Linked DNA regions of Piscinibacter gummiphilus. Each later gene encodes a partner of the first gene's protein in a complex. Links are inferred from orthologs where the notes say so. Each region holds a gene or a part of one and is shown on either strand. Other genes may lie near its edges.

Region 1 (3,765 bases):
CATCGCGGAGGACTTTCTGGCGCCTGAGCGGGGCACAACGCTCAGGGTCTCGGCCTGCGCCGGGATGACAGCGTGTTTTCGCGATGCGATCGAGTCACGACATCGGCAGATCCGTTGCATCCCGCTCGGGGTCGGGCCTGTCACCGATCTTCCGTTTTTTCCCCGGACAGCAATGGGCGTTCGCCGGGATGGCGGGGTCCGAGGGGCCCCGTGGAGTTGCCCCCGGAAACGACAACGGCGCGCCGAAGCGCGCCGTTGCGGATCCGTTCAGGCGATCAGTTCGTCTCGAACGGCAGGCGGACCTGCGACAGGTCCTTGCGCGTCTCGACGAGCACCAGCGGGCCTTCGTCCAGCAGCACCACCGGCTTGATCTCGCGCGGCACGTGGACCGGCTTCGGCTCGTTCGCGATGGCGATCTGCGCGGCGCGGATCTTCTCGGCGTCCGAGTTCACCCACTGCAGGCCATGCTGCTCGGCCACGGCCTGCAGTTCGCCGATGGGCAGCTGGTACGCGGCCGGAGCCGGTGCCGCGGCAGCCACCACCGGGGCAGCGACCGGCGCGGGGGCCGGTGCCTGCACCGGAGCCGGTGCAGGCGCCACGGCCTCGGCCACCGGAGCGGCTTCGGCGACGACGGGTTCCACGGCAGGCGCCGGGGCCTCGACCGGCGCGGCGGCGACGACCGGGGCAGCCGGTGCGGCTTCCACCGGTTCGACGGCACGGGTCAGGTCGGCGGCGACGTCACCGGTGGCTTCCAGCAGGGCCTGCTGGCCATCGGCGCCGGCGTCCTCGCGGCGCTGGCGGTCACGGCCACGGCCGCGGTTGCGGCGGCGGCCTTCGCGTTCCTGCGGCTCGCCCGTGGGGTTGCCTTCGGCGTCGACCGGCGCCGCGTCCACGGCATCGGTGGGGGCCAGCTCGGCATCGCTGCCGGCGGCCACCGGCACGAGGCCGGCGACGGCGGTGGTGCTGTCCACCGCGGTGTCTTCACCACCTTCGGCGGCGCGGGTCTCGTCGCGGTCGCGGCCACCACGGCCACGGCGGTTGCGGCGGCGGCCGGTGCGTTCACCGGTCTCGGCACCGGCTTCCGGCGTGTCGCCACCCGGCACGGTGTCCACGAACGCGCGGGCCTGCACGGCCTCGTCGGCGGCGCCTTCGGTCACGGCGTTGGGACGGGCTTCGCGTTCCGGGCGGTTGCGGCGGCCTTCGCCACGCTCGCCGCGTTCACCCCGCTCGCCACGTTCGGCGCGGGCTTCGTCGCGGCCGCCCTGGGCGCCTTCGGCGCGGGCTTCCTGGCCACGGCCACGTTCGCCACGTTCACCGCGTTCACCACGCTCGCGCGGCGGACGGGCGGTCTCGGCGCCGGCTTCCACCGGCGTCTCGCTGCGTTCGCCACGGCGGCCGCGGCCTTCGCCCCGGTCACCACGCTCACCGCGTTCCGCGCGGTCGCCACGGCCTTCGCCGCGCTCGCCACGTTCACCGCGGGCGCCGCGCTCACCGCGTTCGCCGTCGCGCTTGCCGCCATCGCGGCCGCCACGGCCGTTGCGCTCGCCACGGCCCTTGCGGTCGCCGCGGTTTTCCTTCGTTTCGGTCGCCGGCGCCTCGACGGGCGCGGCCACCACGGGGGCGGGCGTTTCACCGCCGCCGAACAGCTTCTTCAGGAAGCCGAAGAAGCCGCCGGATGCAGCCGGCGCGGCCACGGGGGCGGGCGCCGGTGTGGCCACCGGGGCCGGGGCGGGTTCGGGCTTCGGCTCGGCCACGGGGGCCGGCGTGTCGGGCAGGATGCCCTTGATCACGGGTTCCTGCTTGGCCTTGAACTTCTCGCGGCGGGTGATGCCGACTTCGTCGTCCGGCTCCTCGATCATCGAGTAGCTGACCTGCAGGTTCTCGAGGCGCGGGTCGTCGTGGCGCAGGCGCTCGAGGCGGTAGTTCGGGGTGTCGAGGTGCTTGTTCGGCACGAGCAGCACGGTGATGCGCTGCTTCAGCTCGATCTTGGCGATCTCGGTGCGCTTCTCGTTCAGCAGGAACGAGGTCACCTCCACCGGCACCTGCACGTGCACGGCAGCGGTGTTTTCCTTCATCGACTCTTCCTGCACCATGCGCAGGATCTGCAGCGCGCTGGATTCGGTGTCGCGGATGTGGCCGGTGCCGTTGCAGCGCGGGCAGGTGATGTGGCTGCCTTCGGAGAGGGCGGGGCGCAGGCGCTGGCGGCTGAGTTCGAGCAGGCCGAACTTGCTGATGGAGCTGAACTGCACGCGGGCGCGGTCCTGGCGAAGGGCGTCGCGCAGGCGGTTTTCCACGTCGCGGCGGTTCTTCGACTCTTCCATGTCGATGAAGTCGACGACGATCAGGCCGCCCAGGTCGCGCAGGCGCATCTGGCGGGCGATTTCATCGGCGGCTTCGAGGTTCGTGCGGGTGGCCGTTTCCTCGATGTCGCTGCCGCGGGTGGAGCGGGCGCTGTTGACGTCGACCGACACGAGGGCTTCGGTGTGGTCGATCACGATGGCGCCGCCCGAGGGCAGGTTCACCGTGCGCGAGAACGCGGTCTCGATCTGGTGCTCGATCTGGAAGCGGCTGAACAGCGGTGCGTCGTCGCGGTAGCGCTTGACCTTGGATGCCGCCTCGGGCATCACGTGGCTCATGAACTGCTGGGCCTGGTCGTAGATGTCGTCGGTGTCGATCAGGATCTCGCCGACGTCCGCGGTGAAGTAGTCGCGGATGGCACGGATGACCAGCGACGATTCCTGGTAGATCAGGAAGGCGCCCTTGCCCGCCTGGGAAGCGCCGTCGATGGCCTTCCACAGCGTGAGCATGTAGTTCAGGTCCCACTGCAACTCGTTCGCGGTGCGGCCGATGCCGGCGGTGCGCGCGATCAGGCTCATGCCCTTCGGGTACTCGAGCTGGTCGAGGTTTTCCTTCAGCTCTTCGCGGTCCTCGCCCTCGATGCGGCGCGACACGCCACCGCCGCGCGGGTTGTTCGGCATCAGCACGAGGTAGCGGCCGGCCAGCGAGACGAACGTGGTGAGGGCGGCGCCCTTGTTGCCGCGCTCTTCCTTCTCGACCTGCACGAGCAGCTGGTCGCCTTCCTTGATGGCGTCCTGGATGCGTGCGTTGCGCACGTCCACGCCGTCGCGGAAGTAGTTGCGGGAGATTTCCTTGAACGGCAGGAAGCCGTGGCGGTCTTCGCCGTAGTCGACGAAACAGGCTTCCAGCGAAGGCTCGACGCGCGTGACGACGGCCTTGTAGATGTTGCCCTTGCGTTGCTCGCGGCCTTCGATCTCGGTTTCGAAATCGAGCAGCTTCTGGCCGTCGACGATCGCCAGGCGGCGTTCCTCGGCCTGCGTCGCATTGATCAGCATGCGTTTCATGTGCACTCCTTCGCCACGCCCGTGGAACGGGCCATGGCATCCATCAACATGCCGCCTCCGACGTCAATCGGGGGCGGCGGATCGATGCACGAGAAACGTTGCTGAACCGGAAGGAATCGCCCTGGACTGTCTGAACGTGGGATGCCGATCAGTCGATCGGCCGCTCGGGCAGCGTTGGCGCATGCGTGGTGGAGGTCGAAGCGGGCCGCATCGGTGCGGCTCCTGGGCCATCCACGGCGCCGCCAGCACGTCGGCGACGCGCGAGGCAGGAGGGGGTGGGGGCCGGGAACTTCATCCGCTTCATTCACTGGACGCGGACGGAAGACATCGAGACCGTATTGCCGAGGGGCGCAGCCGCTGTTTTCGGCGCCGTCCCTCTGGTTCTTCGTCTACCGCCTTGGAA
Region 2 (3,057 bases), 3.1 Mb from region 1 along the record:
TGCCGGTGCTTTCCGCACCGAGCAGCACGACGGTCAGGGCCATGGCCGGGTCAGCGCGCGGACGCCAGCTGCCGCCACGCGCGCCAGCCCGAGAAGGACATGGCGACGAACACGAGGTACAGCGCCGTCGTGAACCACAGGCCCTTGTACGCGAACAGCCCCACGCTGACGACGTTGACGGCCACCCAGGTGGGCCAGTTCTCCACGTACTTGCGGCCGAGCAGCCACTGGCCGACGAGGCTCGCGGCGGTGGGGAAGGCGTCCCACCACGGCACCGTGGAGTTGGTGAAGGTGCCGAGGAACAGCGCGGTGGCGGGCCACGCGAGCGCGAGCGCGACGACCGCCTTCACGCGCGCCGACGGGCGCAGGTGGCGCACGCGCAGCGTGGCGCCGTTGTCCTGGTGGCCGTTGAGCCATTGCCACCAGCCCCAGCCGGCCAGCACGGCGAAGACGATCTGCAGCGAGGCCTCGCCGTAGAGGCCGCTGTTCCAGAAGAGGGCGAAGAAGAGCAGCGAACTGACGATGGCCAGCGGCCAGGCGATCGGGTTCACGCGCATGTTGAACACGACCATCACGATCGCGAGCACGCAGCCGATCAATTCGAGCCAGCTGACGGGCGCGCCCCACACGGTGAGGGCCGTCGCGAACAGCGGCTGCAGGGCTTGCAGCAAGGTGTCCATCGGGGCGGGGGCCTGGGGATCAGCGCTTGTTGGGCGGGCTGATCTGCACGTAGATCTCGTCCGGCTTGATCATGCCGAGCTCGAAGCGCGCCTTCTCCTCGACCATTTCCAGGCCTTCCTTGAAGTCGCGCACCTCGGCGCTCAGCTGGTCGTTGCGGGCGTGGGCCGCGTCGTTGTCGGCCTGCTGGGCCGACAACTTCGCCTGGAGCTCCATCACCCGGGGAACACCACCCTTGCCGAACCAGAGTTCGACGTGCACGAGCGCCAGCAAGGCCAGCAGTGCCAGGGTGATGAGTCGCACGGAGGATGGGCTTTCGGCGGTGCGGGATCAGCGCAGGTTGTAGAACGCGGCGCGGCCGGGGTAGCTGGCGACGTCGCCGAGGTCTTCCTCGATGCGCAGCAGCTGGTTGTACTTGGCCATGCGGTCCGAACGGCTCATCGAGCCGGTCTTGATCTGGCCGGCGTTGGTGCCGACGGCGATGTCCGCGATGGTCGAGTCTTCCGTCTCGCCCGAACGGTGGCTGATCACGGCCGTGTAGTTCGAGCGCTTGGCCAGTTCGATGGCCGAGAAGGTCTCGGTCAGCGTGCCGATCTGGTTGATCTTGATGAGGATCGAGTTGGCGATGCGCTTGTCGATGCCTTCACGCAGGATCTTGGTGTTGGTGACGAACAGGTCGTCGCCGACCAGCTGCACCTTGTTGCCGAGGCGTTCGGTCAGGTGCTTCCAGCCGTCCCAGTCGCCTTCGTGCATGCCGTCTTCGATGCTGATGATCGGGTACTTGTCGGCCCAGGTGGCGAGGATGTCGGTCCACTCGGGGGCCGACAGCGTCAGGCCTTCGCCGCTCAGCACGTACTTGCCGTCCTTGTAGAACTCGCTGGCCGCGCAGTCGAGGCCCAGGGCGATCTGCTCGCCGGCGGTGTAGCCGGCCTTGTCGATGGCTTCCAGGATCAGCTGGATGGCGGCTTCGTGGCTGGCCACGCTGGGGGCGAAACCGCCCTCGTCGCCCACGGCGGTGCTCATGCCCTTGTCGTGGATGATCTTCTTCAGCGCGTGGAACACCTCGGCGCCGTAGCGCATCGCTTCGCGGAACGTCGGGGCGCCCACGGGGATGATCATCAGCTCTTGAAGGTCGAGGTTGTTGTTGGCGTGTGCGCCGCCGTTGATGACGTTCATCATCGGCACGGGCAGCTGCATGGCGCCGGAGCCGCCGAAGTAGCGGTACAGCGGCAGGCCGCTTTCTTCCGCGGCGGCACGGGCCACGGCCATCGAGACGGCCAGCGTGGCGTTGGCGCCCAGGCGGCTCTTGTTCTCGGTGCCGTCGAGGTCGATCAGGGTGCGGTCCAGGAAGGCCTGCTCGGAGGCGTCGAGGCCCAGCACGGCTTCGCTGATCTCGGTGTTCACGTGCTCGACGGCGCGCAGCACGCCCTTGCCGAGGTAGCGGCCCTTGTCGCCGTCACGCAGCTCGATGGCTTCGCGCGAACCGGTGGAGGCACCCGACGGCACGGCCGCACGGCCCATCACGCCGGATTCGAGCAGCACGTCGCATTCGACGGTGGGGTTGCCGCGGCTGTCGAGGATCTCCCGACCGACAATGTCAACAATCGCACTCATTCCTGGTTCCTTTGGCTTTGGTCTAGTTTTGCAAAACGGGGCGGCAGCGGGTCAGCCGGGGTGGCCGGCGTGATCAGCAGGAGAAGTCGTTCTCGAGCAGCGGCTGCTGCTTGACCACGCGGTCGAGCGCCACCAGCTGTTCGAGCAACGCACGCATGTGCTTCAGGGGCACGGCGTTGGGGCCATCGCTCATCGCCTTGGCGGGGTCGGGGTGGGTCTCCATGAAGAGGCCCGCCACGCCCACGGCGACGGCGGCGCGGGACAGCACCGGCACGAACTCGCGCTGGCCGCCGGAGCTGGTGCCCTGGCCGCCCGGCAGCTGCACGGAGTGGGTGGCGTCGAACACCACCGGTGCGCCGGTGTCGCGCATGATCGCGAGCGAACGCATGTCGCTCACGAGGTTGTTGTAGCCGAAGCTCACGCCCCGCTCGCAGGCGAGGAAGTTGTCTTCGTTCAGGCCCTTCTCGCGCGCGGCGTCGCGGGCCTTCTGGATCACGTTCTTCATGTCGGCCGGCGCGAGGAACTGGCCCTTCTTGATGTTCACCGGCTTGCCGCTCTGGGCGACGGCGCGGATGAAATCGGTCTGGCGGCACAGGAACGCGGGCGTCTGCAGCACGTCGACGACGGACGCCACGTGCGGCACCTCGGCTTCCGAGTGCACGTCGGTGATCACCGGCACGTTCAGCTCGCGCTTCACCTTCGCCAGGATCTCCAGGCCCTTTTCCATGCCCGGGCCGCGGAACGTGCTGCCCGACGAGCGGTTGG
Region 3 (3,043 bases), 3.0 Mb from region 1 along the record:
CGTGGCGATCACGGTGGCGCCCCAGGCCTTCGCGAGCTGGATGGCGGTGACGCCGATGCCGCTCGTGCCGCCCTGCACGAGGAAGACCTCGCCGGGTTGCAGGCGGGCGCGGTCGAACACGTTCGACCACACCGTGAAGAACGTCTCCGGCAGGCTGGCCGCCTCGACGTCGCTGAAGCCCTTCGGCACCGGCAGGCACTGGCCCACCGGCGCGACACACAGTTCGGCGTAGCCGCCACCAGCGACCAGCGCGCACACGCGGTCGCCGACCTTCAGGCCGGCCGCCGCCAGCGCCGCGGCATCGCCTTCGACGATCACGCCGGCCACTTCGAGGCCCGGCAGGTCGGAGGCACCCGGCGGCACCGGGTAGAAGCCCTTGCGCTGCAGCACGTCGGGACGATTCACCCCCGACGCGGCCACACGGATCAGCAGTTCACCCGGCCCCGGCACGGGGTCCGGGCGAACGGCCTCGCGGAGCACCTCGGGCGCCCCGTAGGAAGAGATCTCGATGGCTTTCATCGCGCTCGGACTTCTTGGCTGAGAGGCTTACTCGCCAGCGGGCTGCTGCTCGCGGTCGATCAGGGCCTTCATCGACAGCTTGACGCGGCCCTTCTCGTCGGTCTCGAGCACCTTGACCTTGACCACCTGGCCTTCCTTCAGGAAGTCGGTGACCTTCTCGACGCGCTGGTGGGCGATCTGGCTGATGTGCAGCAGGCCGTCCTTGCCCGGGAGCAGGTTCACGAGCGCACCGAACTCGAGCAGCTTCGTGATCGGGCCTTCGTAGACCTTGCCCACTTCCACTTCGGCGGTGATTTCCTCGATGCGCTTCTTGGCGTACGCGGCCTTGTCGGCATCGGCCGAGGCGATCGTGATGGTGCCGTCTTCGCCGATGTCGATCGTGGTGCCGGTCTCTTCGGTCAGCGCACGGATGGTGGCGCCGCCCTTGCCGATCACGTCACGGATCTTCTCCGGGTTGATCTTCATCGTGTAGAGGCGCGGAGCGAACTGCGAGACTTCCGTCTTCGCCTCGCCCATCGCGGCGGTCATCTCGCCGAGGATGTGCAGGCGCGCTTCCTTGGCCTGGGCCAGGGCGACCTGCATGATTTCCTTCGTGATGCCCTGGATCTTGATGTCCATCTGCAGCGCGGTCACGCCGGCGGTGGTGCCCGCGACCTTGAAGTCCATGTCGCCGAGGTGATCCTCGTCACCCAGGATGTCGGTCAGCACGGCGAAGCGGTTGCCGTCCTTGATCAGGCCCATGGCGATGCCGGCCACGTGCGCCTTCAGCGGCACGCCGGCGTCCATCAGCGCGAGGCAGCCGCCGCACACCGAGGCCATCGACGAGGAGCCGTTCGACTCGGTAATCTCCGACACGACACGCATCGAGTACGGGAACTCGGTGCGGTCCGGCAGCACGGCGACCAGCGCGCGCTTGGCCAGGCGGCCGTGGCCGATCTCGCGGCGCTTCGGGGTGCCCACACGACCGGTTTCGCCGGTGGCGAACGGAGGCATGTTGTAGTGGAGCATGAAGTGCTCGCTGAACTCGCCGGCGAGCGCGTCGATCTTCTGCGAGTCGCGGTCGGTGCCGAGCGTGGCGGCGACCAGGGCCTGCGTTTCGCCACGGGTGAACAGCGACGAGCCGTGCACGCGCGGCAGCACGCTGTTGCGGATCTCGATCTGGCGCACGGTGCGGGTGTCGCGGCCGTCGATGCGCGGCTCGCCGGCCAGGATCTGGCCGCGCACGATGCGCGCTTCGATGTCGAACAGCACGTTGTCGACCTTCACCTTGTCGTACGCCACGCCTTCGGCGTCGAGGGCGGCGAACACGGAGGCGTTGGCTTCACGCGAGGCTTGCGTGCGGGCCTGCTTCGAACGGATCTGGTACGCGGCGCGGATCTTCTCCTCGGCCAGCGCGGTGACCTTGCCGATGAAGGCTTCGTCCTTGGCGGGCGCTTGCCAGTCCCAGGCCGGCTTGCCGGCGTCGCGCACGAGTTCGTTGATCGCGGCGATGGCGATGTTGCCCTGCTGGTGGCCGAACACCACGCCGCCGAGCATGATCTCTTCGCTCAGCTGCTGGGCTTCCGATTCCACCATCAGCACGGCGGCTTCGGTGCCGGCGACGACGAGGTCCATCTTCGAGTCGAGCAGCTGGGTCTTGCCCGGGTTCAGCACGTACTCGCCGTTGATGTAGCCCACGCGCGCGGCGCCGATGGGGCCGTTGAACGGGATGCCGGAGATGGCGAGCGCGGCGCTCGAGCCGATCAGCGCGGCGATGTCGGCCGACACTTCGGGGTTCAGCGACAGCACGTGCACGACGACCTGGACTTCGTTGTAGAAGCCTTCGGGGAACAGCGGGCGCAGCGGGCGGTCGATCAGGCGCGAGGTCAGCGTCTCGAGTTCGCTCGGGCGGCCTTCACGCTTGAAGAAGCTGCCGGGGATCTTGCCGGCGGCGTAGGTCTTCTCGATGTAGTCGACGGTCAGCGGGAAGAAGTCCTGGCCCGGCTTCGGGTTCTTGGCGCCCACGACGGTGGCGAGGATCACGGTGTCCTCGATGTCGACGATCACGGCACCGCCGGACTGGCGGGCGATCTCACCGGTCTCGAGCACGACCTTGTGCTGACCCCATTGGAACGTCTTCGTGACCTTGTTGAACATGCTCATGCTTTTCTCCTTTGTGTACCGGCGCCGGTGGGGTGGCGCCTGGCCCCTGGAGCAACCACGTCATCCTGGCGCGATGCCATTCCATGGCCGCTCTGCGGGTGAGCGGCGATGGAATGACACATCGTCATCGGTGGATGGCGGAACTCCAAAACAAAGAGCCTGTGCTGGCGATCCCAGACAGGCTCTTTTCGGAACTCATGAAGCGACAGCGACGGAAACGGCTCGCGACGAAGGCTTCACGAGTTCCCGTGCGATTACTTGCGCAGACCCAGCTTCTGGATCAGGGCCGTGTAGCGGTCGGCGTCACGGTCCTTCAGGTAGGCCAGCAGGCTCTTGCGGGTGTTGACCATCTTCAGCAGACCGCGGCGACCATGGTGGTCCT

What was found.
Region 2: the proteins of A4W93_RS23410 (region 1) and eno are in contact, whole or in part, in a solved structure (PDB 2FYM), measured with the Escherichia coli proteins. The link is inferred for Piscinibacter gummiphilus from one-to-one orthologs.
Region 3: the proteins of A4W93_RS23410 (region 1) and pnp are in contact, whole or in part, in a cryo-EM structure (PDB 9QH0), measured with the Escherichia coli proteins. The link is inferred for Piscinibacter gummiphilus from one-to-one orthologs.

The regions. Positions count from the first base shown.
Region 1 is NZ_CP015118.1:5,123,172-5,126,936, reverse strand. The notes cover bases 76-3,690. They hold A4W93_RS23410 (Rne/Rng family ribonuclease), read right to left. Parts: upstream 3,363-3,690; coding sequence 276-3,362; downstream 76-275. UniProt on the Escherichia coli protein: Endoribonuclease that plays a central role in RNA processing and decay. Required for the maturation of 5S and 16S rRNAs and the majority of tRNAs. Also involved in the degradation of most mRNAs.
Region 2 is NZ_CP015118.1:1,997,110-2,000,166, forward strand. The notes cover bases 151-3,057. They hold eno (phosphopyruvate hydratase), read right to left. Parts: upstream 2,293-3,057; coding sequence 1,009-2,292; downstream 151-1,008. Other genes in these bases: pnuC (nicotinamide riboside transporter PnuC), read right to left, coding at 151-680; ftsB (cell division protein FtsB), read right to left, coding at 700-981; kdsA (3-deoxy-8-phosphooctulonate synthase), read right to left, coding at 2,366-3,057. In the rest of the region: A4W93_RS09045 (AAA family ATPase), read right to left, coding at 1-43; more of pnuC, read right to left, coding at 51-150. UniProt on the Escherichia coli protein: Catalyzes the reversible conversion of 2-phosphoglycerate (2-PG) into phosphoenolpyruvate (PEP). It is essential for the degradation of carbohydrates via glycolysis.
Region 3 is NZ_CP015118.1:2,085,812-2,088,854, reverse strand. The notes cover bases 105-2,997. They hold pnp (polyribonucleotide nucleotidyltransferase), read right to left. Parts: upstream 2,662-2,997; coding sequence 547-2,661; downstream 105-546. Other genes in these bases: rpsO (30S ribosomal protein S15), read right to left, coding at 2,916-2,997; A4W93_RS09485 (NAD(P)H-quinone oxidoreductase), read right to left, coding at 105-519. Outside these bases: more of A4W93_RS09485, read right to left, coding at 1-104; more of rpsO, read right to left, coding at 2,998-3,043. UniProt on the Escherichia coli protein: Involved in mRNA degradation. Catalyzes the phosphorolysis of single-stranded polyribonucleotides processively in the 3'- to 5'-direction. Also involved, along with RNase II, in tRNA processing.